DNA from 2 places in the Deinococcus sedimenti genome. Region 2 is predicted to be linked to the other one. Evidence: riboswitches for the same ligand, from Rfam matches in the RefSeq annotation. Region 2 holds a riboswitch; the other holds the start of a gene.
The links. A riboswitch is a leader RNA that binds a small molecule or an ion and turns the genes downstream of it on or off. The one in region 2 is predicted to bind thiamine pyrophosphate.
Positions count from the first base shown of each region.

Region 1: linked by a shared signal. The riboswitch ahead of IEY69_RS08820 (thiamine ABC transporter substrate-binding protein) and the one ahead of thiC (phosphomethylpyrimidine synthase ThiC) in region 2 are both predicted to bind thiamine pyrophosphate.

Region 1 is NZ_BMQN01000002.1:425,900-434,915, reverse strand. It holds gene IEY69_RS08855 (helix-hairpin-helix domain-containing protein) at 1-253, shown strand, start outside; gene IEY69_RS08850 (DNA internalization-related competence protein ComEC/Rec2) at 301-2,439, shown strand; gene IEY69_RS08845 (MDR family MFS transporter) at 2,514-4,130, opposite strand; gene IEY69_RS08840 (MarR family winged helix-turn-helix transcriptional regulator) at 4,127-4,606, opposite strand; gene IEY69_RS08835 (hypothetical protein) at 4,774-5,484, shown strand; gene IEY69_RS08830 (NUDIX domain-containing protein) at 5,463-5,936, opposite strand; gene IEY69_RS08825 (NUDIX domain-containing protein) at 5,933-6,379, opposite strand; TPP riboswitch at 6,466-6,565, shown strand; gene IEY69_RS08820 (thiamine ABC transporter substrate-binding protein) at 6,617-7,651, shown strand; gene IEY69_RS08815 (ABC transporter permease) at 8,017-9,016, shown strand, end outside.
Region 2 is NZ_BMQN01000007.1:17,443-26,458, reverse strand. It holds gene IEY69_RS13790 (hypothetical protein) at 1-11, opposite strand, end outside; gene IEY69_RS13785 (hypothetical protein) at 66-797, opposite strand; TPP riboswitch at 924-1,036, shown strand; gene thiC (phosphomethylpyrimidine synthase ThiC) at 1,207-3,069, shown strand; gene thiE (thiamine phosphate synthase) at 3,066-3,695, shown strand; gene thiS (sulfur carrier protein ThiS) at 3,692-3,904, shown strand; gene IEY69_RS13765 (thiazole synthase) at 4,019-4,834, shown strand; gene IEY69_RS13760 (NAD(P)/FAD-dependent oxidoreductase) at 4,896-5,807, shown strand; gene thiD (bifunctional hydroxymethylpyrimidine kinase/phosphomethylpyrimidine kinase) at 5,804-6,574, shown strand; gene paaA (1,2-phenylacetyl-CoA epoxidase subunit PaaA) at 6,621-7,595, shown strand; gene IEY69_RS13745 (phenylacetic acid degradation protein) at 7,626-8,267, shown strand; gene paaC (1,2-phenylacetyl-CoA epoxidase subunit PaaC) at 8,264-9,016, shown strand, end outside.

The DNA of each region.
Region 1 (9,016 bases), on a different contig from region 2:
GACCTCGCCTGCACCCGCCACGCCGGAGGCGCCGGTCTACCCCACCACGAGCAGCATCGAACCGCTGATCTCGGGGCGGTTGGACCTGAACTCGGCCAGTCTGGAGCAGCTGGAGGCCCTGCCGAAGGTCGGCCCGGCGCTAGCGGCGAGGATCGTGGCGGGGCGGCCCTACCGGTCGCTGGCGGACCTGGACCGCGTGAAGGGCATCGGACCGGCGGCTCTGCAGGCGCTGGAACCGCTGGTGTCGTTCTGAACGCGCCCCTGCCCCGCGCGGGCAGCCTGCCGTGGCCGGTCCCGGCAGTGGCAGGCGTGATCGGCGGCATCCTGCTCGCGCTGGGGCAGGGGTGGGGCGTGGTGGCGCTGCTGGTCGGGGCGGGGCTGGTGCTGTGGCACGCCCGCCCGGTACTCCTGTTGCTGGTGCTGCTGGGCGGCGCGGCGGGCTGGGCCTCGGCTCACGCGGTCCTGACCCGCCCGAACGCCCTGACCCCGTGGTTCGGGGCACTGGTGACGGTGCAGGGCGAGTGGGACGGGCAGTTCCTGACGCTGCGCGACCCGCCCGCGCGACTCACCCTGGCGCCGAAGCCCACGCAGGGCCCGGGGCAGTTGCGGGTGTCGGGTCGCCTGCTCGCCCCGGAGGGCCGCCGCACGCCCGGGGGCTTCGATCAGGCGGCGTGGTTCCGCGCGCAGGGGGGTCTGCTGAGCGTCACGCCCGGCGGCTCGCTGGTGGGGGCGCGGGTGCGGGAGTTCCAGCCGCAGGGCGGATTGCGCGGCTGGTTCCGCCGGGGCCTCACCACGGGCCTGACGGAGCGGCAGGGCGCGCTGATGCAGGCCACCCAGCTCGGGGACCGGGGGGACATCAGCCGCGAGCAGTTCAGCGAGGGCGAGGCGGTGCGGGACGCGTTCGCGCGGGCGGGGCTGGCGCACCTGATGGCGCTGTCCGGGCAGAACGTGGCGATCCTGACCGGCGCGCTGATCCTGCTGCTGACGCGGCTGGGCGCGGCCCCCGCGTGGCGGTTCGGGCTGCCGGTGCTGCTGCTGGGGCCGTACCTGCTGCTCGTGCAGTCCTCGGCCAGCATCACGCGCGCCGTGCTGATGGGCGGCGCGGTCCTGCTGGCGCTGGCGCTGGGGCGCGGGCGGCCCGACCCGCTGGGCGTGATCGCGCTGGCGGCACTGGCGTGCCTGCTCCTCTATCCGCTGTGGCTGACGGACGTGGGCTTCCAGCTGTCGTTCCTGGCGGTGCTGGCCCTGACGCAGTCCGAGCGGGTGGCGGGGCTGCTGCCGGGGCGCTGGCCGCGCTGGCTGCGGCTGGGACTCGCCGCGACCCTGCTGGCCGAGGCCGGGACGCTGCCGGTGATCGCGGGGACGTTCGGGCAGGTGCCGCTGGTGGGGCTGCCCGCCAACCTGCTGGCCGGGGGGATCATGGCCCTGCTCGTCCCGCTGGGGTTCCTGGCGGGGCTGCTGGGACCGCTGGCCCTGCCGCTGAACGTGGTGAACGGGGTCCTGGCCGACGCGCTGCTGCTGGTCGCCCGGACCTTCGGGAAGGCCCCGGTCCTGACCTGGGGGCAGGTGGGCGTGGGCGGCCTGCTGGCGTACGGGGCGGCCGTGCTGGCCGGGTGGCTGTGGCTGCTGGGGCGCGTCCGCGCGCCCACCGCGCTGGGCGCGGGGCTGGCCTGCCTGCTGCTGACGACCCTGCCGGGACGACTGCACCCCGCGCGCGAGGTCGTCTTTCTGGACGTGGGGCAGGGGGACAGCACCCTGATCCGCCTCCCCCACCTGACGGTCCTCGTGGACGCCGGGGGTTCAGTGGGCAGCGACTACGACGTGGGAGCGCACACGGTCGTGCCGACCCTGCGTGCCCTGGGCGTGCGGAAGCTGGACGTGCTGGTCACCACGCACGCGGACACCGACCACATCGAGGGCGCGGCGAGTGTGCTGCGCGCCATGCCGGTCGGGGAGGTCTGGATCGGGCAGCGCAAGACGGACGATCCGGTGCTGACCGCCGTGCTGCTGGCCGCGCAGGAGCGGCACGTTCCGGTGCGGGAGGTCCGCCGGGGCGATCAGGTCAGCTCGGACGGCGCGACCCTGACCGTCCTGTGGCCCGCCGGACACGCGTGGAGCACCGAGGACAACGACAACAGCGTCGCCCTGCGCCTGGAGTCGCGCGGGTGGCGGGCCGCGTTCCTGGGCGACCTGCCCGCCCCCGTCGAGGAACGACTCGTCGCCGGGCCGCTGGACCTCCTGAAGGCCGCGCACCACGGCAGCCGCCACAGCACCGGCGCGGCCCTCCTGGCGCAGACCACCCCCGCCGACACGGTGGTCAGCGTGGGACGGAACACCTACGGGCACCCTCACCCGGACGTGCTGACGCGGCTGGCGCAGGTCCACTCGCGGGCGTGGCGTACCGATCAGCTGGGCACGATCCGCTGGCCCGTGCCGTGAGTGGAGAGTGGGAAGTGGGGAGTGGATCGGGCCAGCCGAAGTTCCACTCCCCACTTCCCACGTTCTACTTCCCGTCAGTCGGTGGCGCCGACCTCCAGCTTCTCGGCGCGGGGGGCGAGTCCGGCGCAGCCCTTCAGGGGGCGTTCGGGCAGGGCGATGGTTGCCAGGAACGCGAGGCCGACCAGCACGGCGGACACCAGGAACACCTGATCGATGGCACCTGCCATGACGCCGCGCAGGGCGTCCAGGATGGGCTGGAGCAGGTTCGCGTCGCCCAGTCGGCTCAGGCCCGCGCCGAGTTGCGCGGTGGCCTGCGGGCTGGTCAGCAGGTTCGGGTTGGCGATGGCGTCCTGCACGGGGGCCGGGAGGGTGCGGGCGGCGTCGGGCAGCTGCGCGGCGAGGTTGGCGTTCAGGTGGGCGTTCACGAGCGCGCCGAACAGGCTGACGGCCAGGGTGCCGCCGATCTGCCGGAAGAACTGGTTGCCGCTGGTGGCGCTGCCCAACTGCTCGCGCGGCGCGGCGTTCTGCACGGCCAGGGTCAGCTGGCTGTTCACGGGACCCAGGCCCAGGCCCAGCAGGACCATGATGCCCACGGCGATCAGGATGGGCGTGCCGGTGCCGAGCGTGGTGGCGAACAACAGGGCGACTGTGGCGACGATTCCGCCCGCCAGGATGAGGGTCTTGTAGCGCCCGGTGCGGCTGACGACCTGCCCGCTGAGGGTGCTGGTGAGGATCATGCCGAACATCAGGGGGGCCAGGGCGAGGCCGCTGCCGCTGGCGCTGCTGCCGCGCACGCCCTGCATGTACAGCGGGAGGTACAGGATCGCGGCGTACATGCCGGCGCTCGTCAGGAAGCCCGCGAGGGACGCGATGGCGATGCCGCGGTCCTTCAGGAGGCGCAGGTCGAGGATGGGGCGTTCCTGGCGGGCGCTGTGCCACGCGTACGCGCCGAAGGTGACCAGGGTGGCGGCCAGCAGCCCGAGGATGATCGCGCTGCCCCAGCCGTACGTGCCGCCGCCCCACGACAGGGCCAGGGTAAGGGTGGTGACGGACGCACCGAGCAGCAGGGCGCCGGGGGCGTCGAAATGCCCGCGTCCGCCGGGAGCGGGCAGGCGGAAGTACCGCCAGATGAAGAACGCGGCGAGCAGCGCGAAGGGCAGGTTCACGAAGAACACGCTGCGCCACCCCAGGTGGTCGGTCAGGAAGCCGCCGACGAGGGGCCCGACGACGGAGCTGACGCCCCAGACGGCGCCGGTGTAGCCCTGGTAGCGGCCGCGTTCGATGGGTGTGAACAGGTCGGCGATGGCGGTGAAGCTCATGGCCATCAGGGTGCCGCCGCCGATGCCCTGCACGGCTCGCAGGATGATCAACTGTTCCATGTTCTGTACGAAGCCCAGCAGCACGCTGCCCAGGGTGAACACGGCGATGCCGAGCAGGATCAGCGGGCGGCGCCCGTAGCGGTCGCTGATGGTGCCGACGATGGGAATGGTGATGGTGGTCGCCAGGGAGTACGCGGTGAACGCCCAGGCGTACAGGTGGAAGCCGCCCAGGTCGCTGATGACGCGCGGCATGGCGCTGCCGACGACCGTGAGGTTCAGGCTGGACAGGAACAGTACGGTCAGGATGCCGACGAACGCGAGGATCTTCTCCCGTTCGTTCAGGCCGCTGTGGGTCGCGGGGGTGGGGGTCATTGCGGCTCTCCTGTGGTGGGGGCGTGCAGGGCGGCGTCCAGATCGGCCAGCGCGGCCAGCGCGGCCTGCACGCGCTCGGGGGGCAGGTGTCCGAAGTGCGCGTGGACGATGTCCTGCGCGACCGCGCGGGTGCGGGCGCGGGTGGCCTGCCCGTCGGGCGTGAGTTCCAGGCGTTGCAGTCGCAGGTCGCCGGGGTCGCTGACGCGGCGCACCAGTCCGGCCTGCACGAGTTTGGTGACCATGCGGGTCACGGTAGGCGCGGGGAGGTTCTGCGCCTGCGCGACCGCGCCGGGGGTGCCTGCGCCGTCCATGATGGTCGCCAGCACGAGCAGTTCCTTGGTGTTCAGGCCCAGCGCGGTTTCCAGCGGGTCGTCCAGGACGTGGTGCACGCGCCGGGAGAAGCGCAGGATCAGCCGGACGAGGCCGTACAGGTCGTCCATGACCGGGGCGGTGGGGTGAAGGGGGGCGGCGTTCATTTCAGATGGAAGTATTTCAAATGAAATGAGTTGCCGCCAGCGGAAAGTGTTCATCCAGCGGGAACACCTCAGCTCACCATTCGGGGGCACCGAAGTGTCCCGGCAACTGTCCCACCCGTTCCGTACGCTCCGGTCAGCACTCCCGCCACACGGCGAAGGACCCGCCCATGACCCACACCACCCGACTCCTGCTGACCACCCTGAGCCTGCTCGGCACCGCGCACGCGCAACCCACGACCCTGCTGCTCGACCGGCCCGGCGTGACCATCACCACCCTGCAACCCTTCGACCCGGACACGAGCGGCCCCCTGACCGGTTTCGTCCTGCGCTTTCAGGGCGTGAGTCTCACGCAGCGGCAGTGGCGGCTCGACCCGCGCAACACCTTCGCCGGGCAGCGCGACGTGAACAACGACGGCCGCCCCGAACTCCTGCTGGACACCATGACCGGCTACGCCCTGGGTGAGGCGAGCGGCCTGACCCGCGTGCTGACCGTCGCCAACGGCCAGCTGCGCGAGATTCCCCAGCCGGATGTGAAGGCCGCCGCGTCGTACGGCAAGCTCGTGCAGGTCGGGCCCGGGCGACTCGTCGTGAACGGCCAGTCCCTCCTGCCCGGCAGCCTGAACGCCGAGGTCCGCGACTGGCTGACCCGCAACGCCCCCGCCGCGCTGAAGGCCACACCCACCCTGGGCGGCGCGCTGCGCTACGTGAGCCCCGACGGGCAGAAGCGCGACGAACTGGACGTCCGGGTCTCGGTGGACCTCGCCGGGCACATCGTCGGGTACCTGTACACCACCCTGAAGCTCCAGGGCAGCGCCGCGAAGGGAACGTACCGGGTCACGAAGGTCCGCTTCGAAGCCTACGAAATCCCACGCGGCTGACCCGCCCCGACCTCCCGCAGCGCCGCCCAGCCGTCCAGCATCTCCGAGAGGCGCACCCCGCCGCGCAGATGCGCGTCCAGCACGCCCGGCAGCCATGGCAGGGCGTCCCCCGGCAGGGCGTGCGGGTCGAACCACCCGACCTCCGAGGTCTTCTCCAGTGGCGTGGGCTCGCCTGCCCACGCGTGGGTCAGGAAGAACACGTCCAGGCCTCCCATCCCGTCCAGGTGGTAGCGGCAGGCCCCCAGGCAGGTCAGGCCCGCCGGGTTCACGCGCAGGCCCACCTCCTCCAGCGCCTCGCGGGCCGCCGCCTGCGCCAGCGTCTCCCCCGCCTCCACGTGCCCGCCCGGCAGGCCCCACAGCCCATCGGCGTACGACGACCCGGAGCGGCGGCCCAGCAGCACCCGCCCCGCATGGTCCTGCACGATCAGCCACGCCACCAGATGAAACGTCACGCGATCACCCGGGCCTCGCGCACGTCGCGCAACTGCTCGGTCAGGCGCGCCCCGCGCCGCAGGTGGGCGTCCAGCAGCGGCGCGATCCACGGCAGGGTGTCGGCTGGCAGCGCGTCGGGGGCAAACCAGGCGACCTCGGAGGTCTTGTGGAGCGGCTGCGGCTCGCCCTCCCAGAACCGCGCGCAGAACAGGAAATCGGTGCCCTGCGCGCCGTCCACCTCGTAGCGGCGCACGCCCAGCAGGGCCAGCGCGGCCGGGTCGAGGGTCAGGCCCGTCTCCTCCCAGACCTCGCGCGCGGCCGCCTCGGGGAGGCCCTCACCGCGCTCCACGCCGCCGCCCGGCAGGCCCCACAGGCCATGCCCGTACGCCGAGCCGTCCCGGCGCCCCAGCAGCACCCGGCCCCCCTCATCCTGCACGACCACCCACACGAGCAGATTCCGCATGCGCCAGGGTGGCACGCGCCGCGCGCGGCAACCGCAACCGGTGACGCAGGACACTCCCCGTGCGGCGGCCTGCGCTATCCTGCCGGGTGCGTCACCGGGGGTGCCTGCTGAGATCGGCGGGCTGAGACTTACCCCAGGAACCTGATCCGGGTCATTCCGGCGGAGGGAGCGTGACCGGCCGCCCACACCCGTGGTGACGGCCCACCGCTTCCCCTCGTGACGCGAGGGGACTTTCTTATGCGCAACATACTGATCCTGCTGACCGCACTCGCCGCCGCTGGCGCCGCCAGTGCCCAGACCACCCTGACCGTCATCACGCACGACTCGTTCGACGTGGACAAGAAACTGATCGCCGCGTTCGAGACGCAGAACAGGGCCAAGGTGCGCTTCATCAAGGGCGGCGACGCCGGGGAACTCCTGAACCGCCTGATCCTCACCCGCCGCGCCCCCATCGCCGACGTCGTGTACGGCCTCGACAACAGTCTCCTGCCCCGCGCCCGGCAGGCGGGTATTCTCCAGCCGTACAAGAGCCCCGCGCTGTCCCGCGTGCCCGCCGCGTACCGCCTGGGCGACGACGGCCTGCTGAACACCGTCGATTACGGCTTCGTGGCCCTGAACTACGACCGCGCGTGGTTCGAGAAGAACGGCGTCGCACTGCCCAAGAGCCTCGACGACCTGAAAACCCCCGCCTACGCCAAGCTCACGGTCGTGCAGAGCCCCGCCACGAGCAGCCCCGGCCTCGCGTTCCTCCTCGCCACCGTCAACCACTACGGCGAAACCGGCGCGTGGAACTGGTGGCGCGCCGCCCGCGCGGGCGGCATGAAGGTCACGCGCGGCTGGAGCGACGCCTACTACAAGGACTTCACCAGGAACGGCGGCAAGTACCCCATCGTCCTGAGTTACGCCAGCAGCCCCGCCGCCGAAGTCTTCTACGCCGACGGCTTCACCCCCACCAAACTCCCCGCCCAGTCCCCCACCGGAAACCTCTTCCTGCCCGGCAGCACCTCCACCCAGCTCGAAGGTGTCGGCATCCTCAAAGGCACCAAGCAGACCGCCCTCGCCCGGAAATTCGTGGACTTCATGCTGGGCGCCCCCATCCAGACCGACATCCCCACCCGCATGTGGATCTACCCCGCCGTGAAAGGCACCCCCCTGAACCCCGTGTTCACCTTCGCGCAGGAACCCCAACCCACCCCCATCAAGGCAGAGGTCGCCAGCAACCCCCAGCGCCTCGTGGACGCGTGGGTGACGCAGGTGCTCCGCGCGAGGTGAGGGCAGTGGGGAGTGGGAAGTGGGAACAGCAACACAACTGCTGCGCAGGACCTCTCAGTCAGCTGCACTGACAGCTCCCCTTAGAGGGGAGCCTGCACACCTGCTTTCGCCTGAGCTGAACAAGTAGAACCTGCCGACATGCCCCAAGACACCCTGCCCCTCTACCGTCCAGGCCCACGAGCCGTCGTGCGCGCAGCGCACGGGCCTTCGGCGGTTGCGGAGGATGGCGTCGAGGCCAGACACGCCACCGCACAACACAACAACACCGCACCGAAAGAATCTCTTGCCGAGCGCAGCGACCGCTCCCCCGTCCCCCCTGGGGATGGGGGGTGGGGGGTGGGGCAGCCCGCCGCAGGCGCCCACCCATGACGCGCACGAAACTCCAGGGTTGGCTCCTCGCCCTGCCCGGCCTGATCTTCGTGGCCCTGTGCCTCGTCCTGCCGCTGGCTAGAACGCTGCGTGAGGGTGGCGTGACCCTGGACGTGTGGCGTGACCCGTACTTCCAGGGTCGCCTTGGGTGGACCTTGACGCAGGCGGGCGTGACGGCGGGTGTGGCGGCGTTGATCGGGGTGCCGCTGGCGTTCCTGCTGTCGCGGTTCGAGGTGCGTGGGAAGGGGGTGTTCCTGCGGCTGCTGTTGTTGCCGTTCGTGACGCCGACGCTGGTGGCGGTGCTGGGCCTGAGTGCGCTCCTGGGGCCGCAGGGGTGGGTGACGCGCCTGCTGGGCGTGGACCTGAGTGACACGCCGACGCTGCTGGTGCTGGGGAACCTGTTCTTCAACCTGCCGGTGCTGGTGCGTCTGAGTTACGCGGGGTTCGCGCGGGTGCCGGGGAACATGGTGGGCGCGGCGCGGTCGCTGGGGGCGTCGGCCTGGCGGGCGGCGCTGGGCGTGGCGCTCCCGCTGGCGTTGCCGGGGGTGCTGGCGGGGGTGGTACTGGTGTTCCTGTACTCGGCGTTGAGTTTCGGCCTGCCGCTGGCACTGGGCGGGGAGCGGTTCGCGACGCTGGAGGTGGAGATCTACACCCTGACGGCGCTGCAACTGCGCCTGTCGGAGGCGAGTGCGCTCATCGTGGGGCAACTGGGGTTCACGCTGCTGGCGACGTGGGCGTACGTGGCGCTGTCGCGGGGCGGGGTGGGCGTGCCGCTGGGTGGCATGCCGCGTGCGCGGGGCGGGGCGCGGGTGGCGCTGCTGGGGCTGGGGGGCGTGGTGGCGCTGGTGTGTTTCGCGCCGCTGGTCGCGGTGGTGGTGCGGGGTGTGCTGGGCACGTCGGGGTTCACGCTGGGGTACTGGCAGGGGGTGCTGGCGGACCCGGACACGCCGCTGCTGGTGTGGAACACCGTGCGCTTCGGGCTGATGGCCCTGGCTG
Region 2 (9,016 bases):
GCGCGATTCATGGAAACCTCCGGAGCAAGAGAAACGAAGCCGCACGGAAACGGATGTTGAACCGTTCAGAGGGCATCGAAGAGTCGGGCAAGCACATGATGTGGCATGGGTAATCCAGGACCGAATTGATTCCTGAAGAGTCGACCGTGGAGATCTTCCCGTTCGCCGCAGGGAATGAAGAGACTCAGCACCTCGTCCTGGCGCTCCTGCGCCAGACGCTGCCAGAGAGACTGAGTGATGAATAGCGGGCCGCCGTCGGTGATCTGGACAGCTGGAAAGTGGGCGATTCTGTGAAATTCCAAGGTTCTGGCATTCCCCATGTAATCGGAAGGGTGGTGATCGCCCGCCGTGAAAAGGAGTAACGGACTGAATGCATCCACGAGGAGTCGCAGGAGCCTGAAAGCCGCCCCGTTGGTGTCGCCGCACATGTCAGGAATCAGCGGTACCGACACAGTTAGACAGAGCCGATCTTTGCGGGCCAGGACTTCCGATAACCGGTAGTCCTCCAGGCGGAACGTGACTCCGATCTGGTCTTCAGGGCGCTTGAGCCAGAGCTGGAAGGACGCCTCCTCATCGGTGTACAGGTCGGCCAGGAGGTGGCCGGGCGTCTGAGAGATGCGTGTCGCCACATCAAGGATTTCCGGGATGGAATTCCGGTCACGCAAGGTATCGGCTGCATCGTCGAAATACCAATCGGCAATCAATTCCCTGCCGTAGCTGTTCAGAAGGTGCTCAAGGCCGCCTGCAAGAGCAGGACGCTCTGTGATGAGGATCACGTGGTGCGGGACGCGGGACATGGGCAGTTCCTCCAAGGTTCAGCTGGCCTGTGGGGCTCTGGAAGGCGTGTGCCCTCATCTTCGCCCGTCTGGACGGGGAAGGCCAGCCCTGCTTTCGTGCGGGGTGCGGGCGGTGTACACTCGCCGCACAGTCACCAGGGGTGCCGACCGTCAACAGGGTCGGCTGAGAGAACACCGTGTTCAACCCTAGGAACCTGATCTGGTTCATACCAGCGGAGGGAGCGTGACGGGTGCCGAAACGTCTTTGCGTGTTTCGCCCCCCTCCGACGCGTGAGGGGGGCGTTTTTTTATTGCGAATCCACTGACCTGACCCGACCTGACGGGCGGCCCTGACAGTCGCCCCCCCAGCTCCGGACGCCCTCGCGGGTGCCCGGCGGCTCCGTCCTGTTCCCAATTGCCCGGAGTGTTCATGACCACCCTGACCCCACCCCCGACCGAAGCCCTGACGATTCTCGACCCGGAGCTGACCGCGCCGTTCCCGAACAGCGAGAAGGTGTACCTGAGCGGCACCATTCATGCCGGGGTGCGGGTGCCCGCGCGGCGCATCCGGCAGTCGCCGACCCTGGAACGCGTGGGTGACCTGACCCGCAGCGTGCCGAACCCGGCGGTTCTCGTGCCGGACACGAGCGGGCCGTACACGGACGCCCGCCTGAGCGTGGACCTACGCGCCGGGCTGGGGCACGCGCGCCCCTGGCTGGCCGGGGACGCCCGGCTGGAACTGGCGCGGGAGCGGCACCACCCGGCGCTGGACGTCAGTGGCCCGCTGCCGTTCCCGCGCGTGCCCCGCCCGCGCCGCGCCCGCCCCGGCACGGGCATCACGCAGCTTCAGGCGGCACGGCGCGGCGAGATCACCCCGGAGATGGAATTCGTCGCCCTGCGCGAACAGTTGCGGCAGGAGGCGGATTTCGACCTGACGCACCAGCACCCCGGTCAGGCCTTCGGGGCCGCCATCCCGCGTGAGATCACGCCGGAATTCGTCCGGTCGGAGGTCGCGCGGGGCCGCGCGGTGATCCCCGCGAACATCAACCACCCGGAACTCGAACCCACCGTGATCGGGCGGAATTTCCGCGTGAAGATCAACGCGAACCTCGGCACCAGCATCGTCACCAGCTCCATCGAGGAGGAGGTCGGGAAGATGATCTGGGCGACCCGCTGGGGCGCGGATACGGTCATGGACCTGTCCACCGGGCGGCACATCCACCCCACCCGCGAGTGGATCGTGCGCAGCAGCGCCGTGCCCGTGGGCACCGTGCCGATCTATCAGGCGCTGGAAAAGGTGGGCGGCGTGGCCGAGGACCTCACCTGGGACGTGTACCGCGACACGCTGATCGAACAGGCCGAGCAGGGCGTGGACTACATGACCGTCCACGCCGGCGTGCGGCTGGCGCACCTGCCGCTGACCGCGCGGCGCCGCACCGGGATCGTGTCGCGCGGCGGGAGCATCCTCGCGAAGTGGTGCCTCGCGCATCACCGCGAGAACTTCCTGTACACGCACTTCGCGGACATCTGCGAGCTCCTCGCCGCGTATGACATCACCTTCAGCCTCGGGGACGGCCTGCGCCCCGGCAGCGTCGAGGACGCGAACGACGCCGCGCAGTTCGCGGAACTCGACACGCTGGGCGAACTCACCCGCGTCGCGTGGGACCACGGCGTGCAGACCATGATCGAGGGCCCCGGCCACGTCCCCATGCAGCTCATCCGCGAGAACATGACCCGCCAGCTGGACGTGTGCCAGGAGGCGCCGTTCTACACGCTGGGGCCGCTCACGACCGACATCGCGCCCGGCTACGACCACATCACGTCCGCGATCGGCGCGGCGCAGATCGCGTGGTACGGCACCGCCATGCTGTGTTACGTCACCCCGAAGGAGCACCTGGGCCTCCCGGACCGGCAGGACGTGCGTGACGGCGTGATCGCGTACCGCATCGCCGCGCACGCCGCCGACCTCGCCAAGGGCCATCCCGGCGCGCAGGCCCGCGACAACGCCCTGAGCAAGGCCCGGTTCGAGTTCCGCTGGGAGGATCAGTTCAACCTGTCCCTGGACCCGCTGAAGGCCCGCGCGCTGCACGACGAGACGCTGCCCGCCGACGCGGCGAAGACCGCGCACTTCTGCTCCATGTGCGGCCCGCACTTCTGCTCCATGAAACTCAGCCACGACCTGCGCGCCCCCGACGTGCTGGCCGGACTGGAGGAGAAAGCCCGCGAGTTCCGCGCGCTGGGCGGAGAGGTGTACGTGCCCCGCCAGGAACACGGGCCGGAGGGGGAGGCGTGACGCTCGGCCAGCTGTACCTCGTCGCCACGCCCCGCGCCGGGCAGGCCGATGCGGACTTCCTGGCGCGGGTGGCCGCTGCGATGGATGGCGGTGTGGACACGCTGCAACTGCGCTGCAAGGACTGGGAGGCCACCCCCTACATCGCGCTAGGTGAGCGGGTGGCGGCGCTGGCCCGTGCGCGCGGCGTGCCGTTTTTCATCAACGACCGCGTGGACGTCGCCGCCGCGTGCGGGGCGGACGGCGTGCACCTGGGGCAGGGGGACCTGCCGCCCGCCTGGGCGCGGAAGCTCGCGCCGGGGCTGATGCTGGGCCGCAGCACCCACGCCCCCGCGCAGGCGCACGCCGCGCTGGCCGACGCGCCAGCGTACATCGCTGCCGGGCCAGTGCACGCCACGCCGACCAAACCGGGCCGCGCGCCCGCCGGACTGGCCTACGTGCGCGCGGTGGCCGCGCTGAACCCGCCGCTGCCCTGGTACGCCATCGGCGGGATCGACGCTTCGAACGTCCACGAGGTGCTGGCCGCCGGGGCGACCCGCGTGGCGGTCGTCCGCGCCGTGCTGGATGCCCGCGACCCCGCGCAGGCCGCGTCGGACCTGCTGGGGGCGCTGCGGGGGGTGCCCGCGTGACCCGCCCCGCCACCCTGACCGTGAACGGTGAGGCGCGGCCACTCACGCCCGGCCTGACCCTGCACGCCCTGCTGCGCGACCTGAACGTCGACCCGGCGCGCGTCGCGGTGGGCGTGAACGACGACGTGTATCCCGGCGCCCGCGCGCCGCACCGCACCCTGGAGGCCGGAGATGTCATCGAGATCGTCCGCGTCATCGGTGGGGGCTGACGGTTCCGGGGCAGCGTGGGCCGTCAGGCCCTCTGCCCCCGAGCGGAGCGAGCAGGAACAGGTGCGGGTTCTGCGGAATAGAGAACCTGCGCGTCCATTCACCGGAGGTTCGTCATGAAGCAGCATCCGCACACGCCCGACCCCTTCACCCTCGGCGGCAAGGTGTTCACCTCGCGCCTGATGACGGGCACGGGCAAGTTCACGGATTTCGGCGTGATGCGCGAGGCGCTGGCCGCGAGCGGGTCGCAGATCGTGACCGTCGCCATCCGCCGCGTCGAACTGCGGGCACCGGGGCACGACGGCCTGCTCGACGCGCTGGACTGGGACGCCCTGCAACTCCTGCCGAACACCGCCGGGTGCCGCACCGCCGACGAGGCGCTGCGCGTGGCGCGGCTGGCGCGCGTGGCGACCGGCGTGAACTGGATCAAGCTGGAGGTCATTCCCGACGCCCGCTACCTGCTGCCCGACCCCGTGGGCACGCTCCGCGCGGCCGAGGCGCTGGCCGCGGACGGGTTCACGGTGCTGCCGTACATGCAGGCGGACGCGGTGCTGGCCCGCGCGCTGGAGGACGCCGGGTGCGCCGCCGTGATGCCCCTGGCGAGCCCCATCGGTTCCGGGCGGGGCCTGCGCAGTCCTGAGCTGCTGCGCACCGTGCTGGACGGCGCGCGCGTGCCCATCGTCGTGGACGCGGGCCTGGGTGTCCCGAGCGACGCGGCGCAGGCGCTGGAACTCGGCGCGGACGCCGTGCTGGTGAACACCGCGATTGCCGAGGCGCGCGACCCGGTCGGCATGGCCCACGCCTTCGCGCTGGGCGTGCAGGCGGGCCGCGCGGCGTTCCTGGCCGGGCGCATGCCGGAACGCGCGCACGCCAGCCCCAGCAGTCCCACGGGCGGGGTGGTGCGCCTGCCCGACCCGGAGGTGCCCGTGTGACCTGCCTGGACGTGTTCTCGCCCCTCTCCCTTGAGGGGGGAGGCCGGGAGGGGGTGCGCCCGTGACCCGCGCGCGGGAGGTGATCGTGGTGGGCGGCGGCCTGATCGGGTCGCTGGTGGCGTTCACGCTGCGGGGGGCGGGCGCGGACGTGCTGGTGCTGAACGCGGACCGGCCGGGCGCGGCGTGGCGGGCGGCGGCGGGCCTGCTCACTCCGGACGGCGAGCGGCTGCGCGGTACGCCCCTGCACCCGGACGCGCTGGAGGGACTGCGGCGCTGGCCCGCGCTGGCGGCGGCGCTGGAACGCTCGGGCGTGCCGGTTCACCTGCGGCCCGGCGTGACCCGCGTGCAGCCGGGCGGTGGGGTGGCCTGCACGCCGGGGGAGGGGAGCCTGCACCCGCCCTCGGTGGTCCACGCGGCCCGGCAGGGGCTGGAGGTGGTGGCCGCGCACGTCCAGTCCCTTATCCCGTCGGTGGGCGGGGTGCGGGTGCGGACGGACATGGGCGACTGGTTCGCCGGGCGGGTGATCCTCGCGGCGGGCGCGTGGAGTGGCGCGTTCGGCGTGCCGGTGGGGGCGCAGCAGGGGCAGGCGCTGCTGCTGCGCGGCGTTCCCGGTGTGGGTGCGCGGTATGGCCCGCCCGCGCGAGGGTTCTCCCGTTACGCGCTGTCCCGCCCGGACGGCCTGTACGTCGGCGCGACAGCGCGCCTCAGCTGGGCCACCACGCCCGACGCCCACGCGGCCCGCTGGTTGCGCGGCGCGGCCCGGACGCTCGTGCCCGGCGCAGACGGGGCGGAGGTCGCCGCGCACCTCGTGGGCCTGCGCCCGGTCACGCCGGACGGTCTGCCGCTGGTCGGGCCGCACCCGACCCTGCCGGGCGTGCTCGTCGCGGCGGGGCACGGACGGCACGGGTCGCTGCTCGCCCCGGTCACGGCGGCGCGGGTGCTGGCGCTGGCCGAACGCGGAGTCAGCGCGTGACCGTTCCAGTCGCCCTGACCATCGCGGGGTCGGATTCCGGCGGGGGGGCGGGCATCCAGGCGGACCTGAAGACCTTCGAGGCGCACGGTGTGTACGGCACGAGTGTCCTGACGCTGATCACCGCTCAGAACACCCGGGGTGTGCAGGCGGCGCACCCGCTGCCGCCGGATCTGGTCACGGCGCAGCTTCGGTCCGTGCTGGACGATTTCCCGGTCGCGGCGGTGAAGACGGGTGCGCTGGGCAACGCGGGGCTGGTGCGCGCCGTGGCGGACGCCCTGCGGGGCCGGGGGCTGCCGCTGGTCGTCGATCCGGTCATGCTCGCCAAGAGCGGGGACGCCCTGCTGGACGCGAGTGCCCTGCACGCCCTGCGGGACGAGCTGTTGCCGCTGGCGACGCTGGTCACCCCGAACGTGCCCGAGTGGGCGGCCCTGCGCGCGGCGGGCGTGCCGGACACCACGCCACTCCTCCTGAAGGGCGGGCACGCGCCCGGCGAGACCGTCACCGACGAACTGCGCGCCCACGGCCACCACCTCACGCTGAGGGCGGCGCGGCAGCACACGCGGCACACGCACGGCACGGGCTGCACGCTGTCGGCGGCGATCACCGCGAACCTCGCACGCGGTCTGGCCCTGCCGGACGCGGTGCGGGCGGCGCACGCGTACCTGCAGGCCGCGATCCGCGCCGCGCCGGGCCTGGGTGCGGAGCACGGGCCGCTGGGGCACCGGGCGGCGGGGGAGCAGGTGCAACCCAGGCCACATCCAACCTAACGCTCGTTAGGTACACTGGGGGCAGTCCCATCAGGAGGTTGCCCCCATGACCCAACCCACCCCCGCCCAGACCGGCATCACACCCGGCGAAACTGCTGAGCAGCACGCGCACTTCGAGGCCCGCATCGCGCGCGGCGAGAAGATCGAGGCTGGCGACTGGATGCCCGCCGAGTACCGCCGCCAGCTCATCCGCATGATCAGCCAGCACGCCCACAGCGAAGTCGTCGGCATGCTCCCCGAAGGCGAATGGATCACCCGCGCCCCCAGCCTGAAACGCAAGACTATCCTCATGGCCAAGGTGCAGGACGAGGCCGGGCACGGCCAGTACCTCTACCACGCCGCCGAAACGCTCGGCGCGACCCGAGAGGACATGCTCCAGGCCCTCCTGAGCGGCAAGGCCAAATACAGCAGCATCTTCAACTACCCCACCCACACCTGGGCGGACGTCGGCATGATCGGCTGGCTCGTGGACGGCGCGGCCATCAAGAACCAGACCATGCTCGCCGGGTGCTCCTACGGCCCGTACAGCCGCGCCATGGTCCGCATCTGCTCGGAAGAAACCTTCCACCACAAACAGGGCAAGGAAATGATCGTCGCCTACGCCCAGGGCACACCCGAACAGCGCGCCATGGCGCAGGACGCCCTGAACCGCTGGTGGTGGCCCGCCATGATGATGCTCGGCCCGCACGACGCCGACAGCCCCAACAGCGGCGTCCTCTCGAAATGGGGCATCAAGCTCAAGAGCAACGACGAAGTCCGGCAGGAATTCATCAACGAACACGTCCCCGAACTGATGGAAGCGGGCCTGACCATCCCCGACCCCGACCTCCACCAGGACGAGCAGGGCAACTGGCGGCACGGTCCCATCCACTGGGACGAATTCTGGGCCGTCATCCGCGGCGAACAGGGCCTGAACAGGGAACGCCTCGGCGCCCGCCAGCACGCCCACGACGACGGCGCCTGGGTCCGCGACGCCCTCCAGGCCTACACCGACCGGCAACGCGCCGTCGCGGCCGACTGAAGAACCCCGCAGCCCAGAAAGGAATCACCCATGACTCAACCTCACTTCCCTTCCTCCGATACGCAGTGGCCGCGCTGGGAGGTGTTCAAGCAGGACGCCCCTAACCGCCCGCATCAGGCGGTGGGGAGCGTGCACGCGGGTGACCCGCCGCATGCGCTCCTCACGGCGCGGAACGTGTTCGTGCGCCGCCCGGCCGCCGTGAGCCTCTGGTGCGTGCGTGAGGACGACATCCTGACCGCCACGCCCGAGGAGCTCACCACGAATCCTGCGCTGCTGGACTCGCCGGGCGAGGCCGGGACGTACCACGTGGGCGTGAAACGCACGAACAAACGCAGCATGACGTTCGTGGACCTCAGCGGCACCGTGCAGGCCAGCGGGAGCGGCGACGCGCTGCGGCAGGCGCAGAGCCTGCACCCCGACGTGCTCGCCTGGATGGTGTTCCCCGAAACAGCCGTCGTCCGCACGGACGAGGACCCCGGCACCGTCGAGAGCTGGTTCGCGCCCGCGAAGGACAAGACGTACAAGCAGCAGCAGCACTACGGCGTGATCGGCCGTCACGTCGGCGAACTGAAACGCGCCGGGCTGATGCCCCGGCAGGTGAACGAGGAACCCCACATCGGGGAGCAGAAGGTGTACGACCACCCGCACGACGCCACGAAGGTGACCCCATGACCGCCCCCGCGCAGACCCTCACCGACACGCAGACCCAGGCGCTCCTCCTGAAACTCACGGTCCTCGCCGACGACGAGATCATCCTCGCGCACCGGGACGGCGAGTGGACAGGACACGCCCCCATCCTCGAAGAGGACATCGCGCTGGCGAACATCGCGCAGGACGAACTCGGGCACGCCGGGCTATACCTGAGTCTCGCGCAGACCCTCGGCGGAAGCGACCCCGACCAGGTCGCGTTCTGGCGCGGCCCGGACGACTACCGCAACACCCGCCTCGTGGAACTTCCGAAAGGCGACTGGGCGTTCACGATGGTCCGCCAGTTCCTGTACGACACCGCCGAAGCCCTGTGGCTGGAAGCCGCCACCCGCAGCACCTACGCGCCCCTCGCCGAGATCGCCGCGAAGGCCGTGCGCGAGGAGAAATTCCACGTGCAGCACACCGCGCTGTGGGTCGAACGTCTGGCCCTCGGCACCCCCGAGAGTGAACGCCGCACCCAGGCCGCCCTGACGGAACTGTGGCCGCACGCCGCGCAACTCTTCCAGCCGGTTGAGGGTGAAGCCGAGCTGACCGCAGCGGGCATCCTCCCCGACCTGAACGCCGTGCACGCCCGCTGGACCGACCTCGTCACCCGGCACCTCGTGGACAAATGCGGCCTCACCCTCCCCGACGCCCCCGCCACCCAACCCGGCCGCGACACGCACACCCACCACCTCGCCCCCCTGCTGGAAGAAATGCAGAGCGTCGCCCGG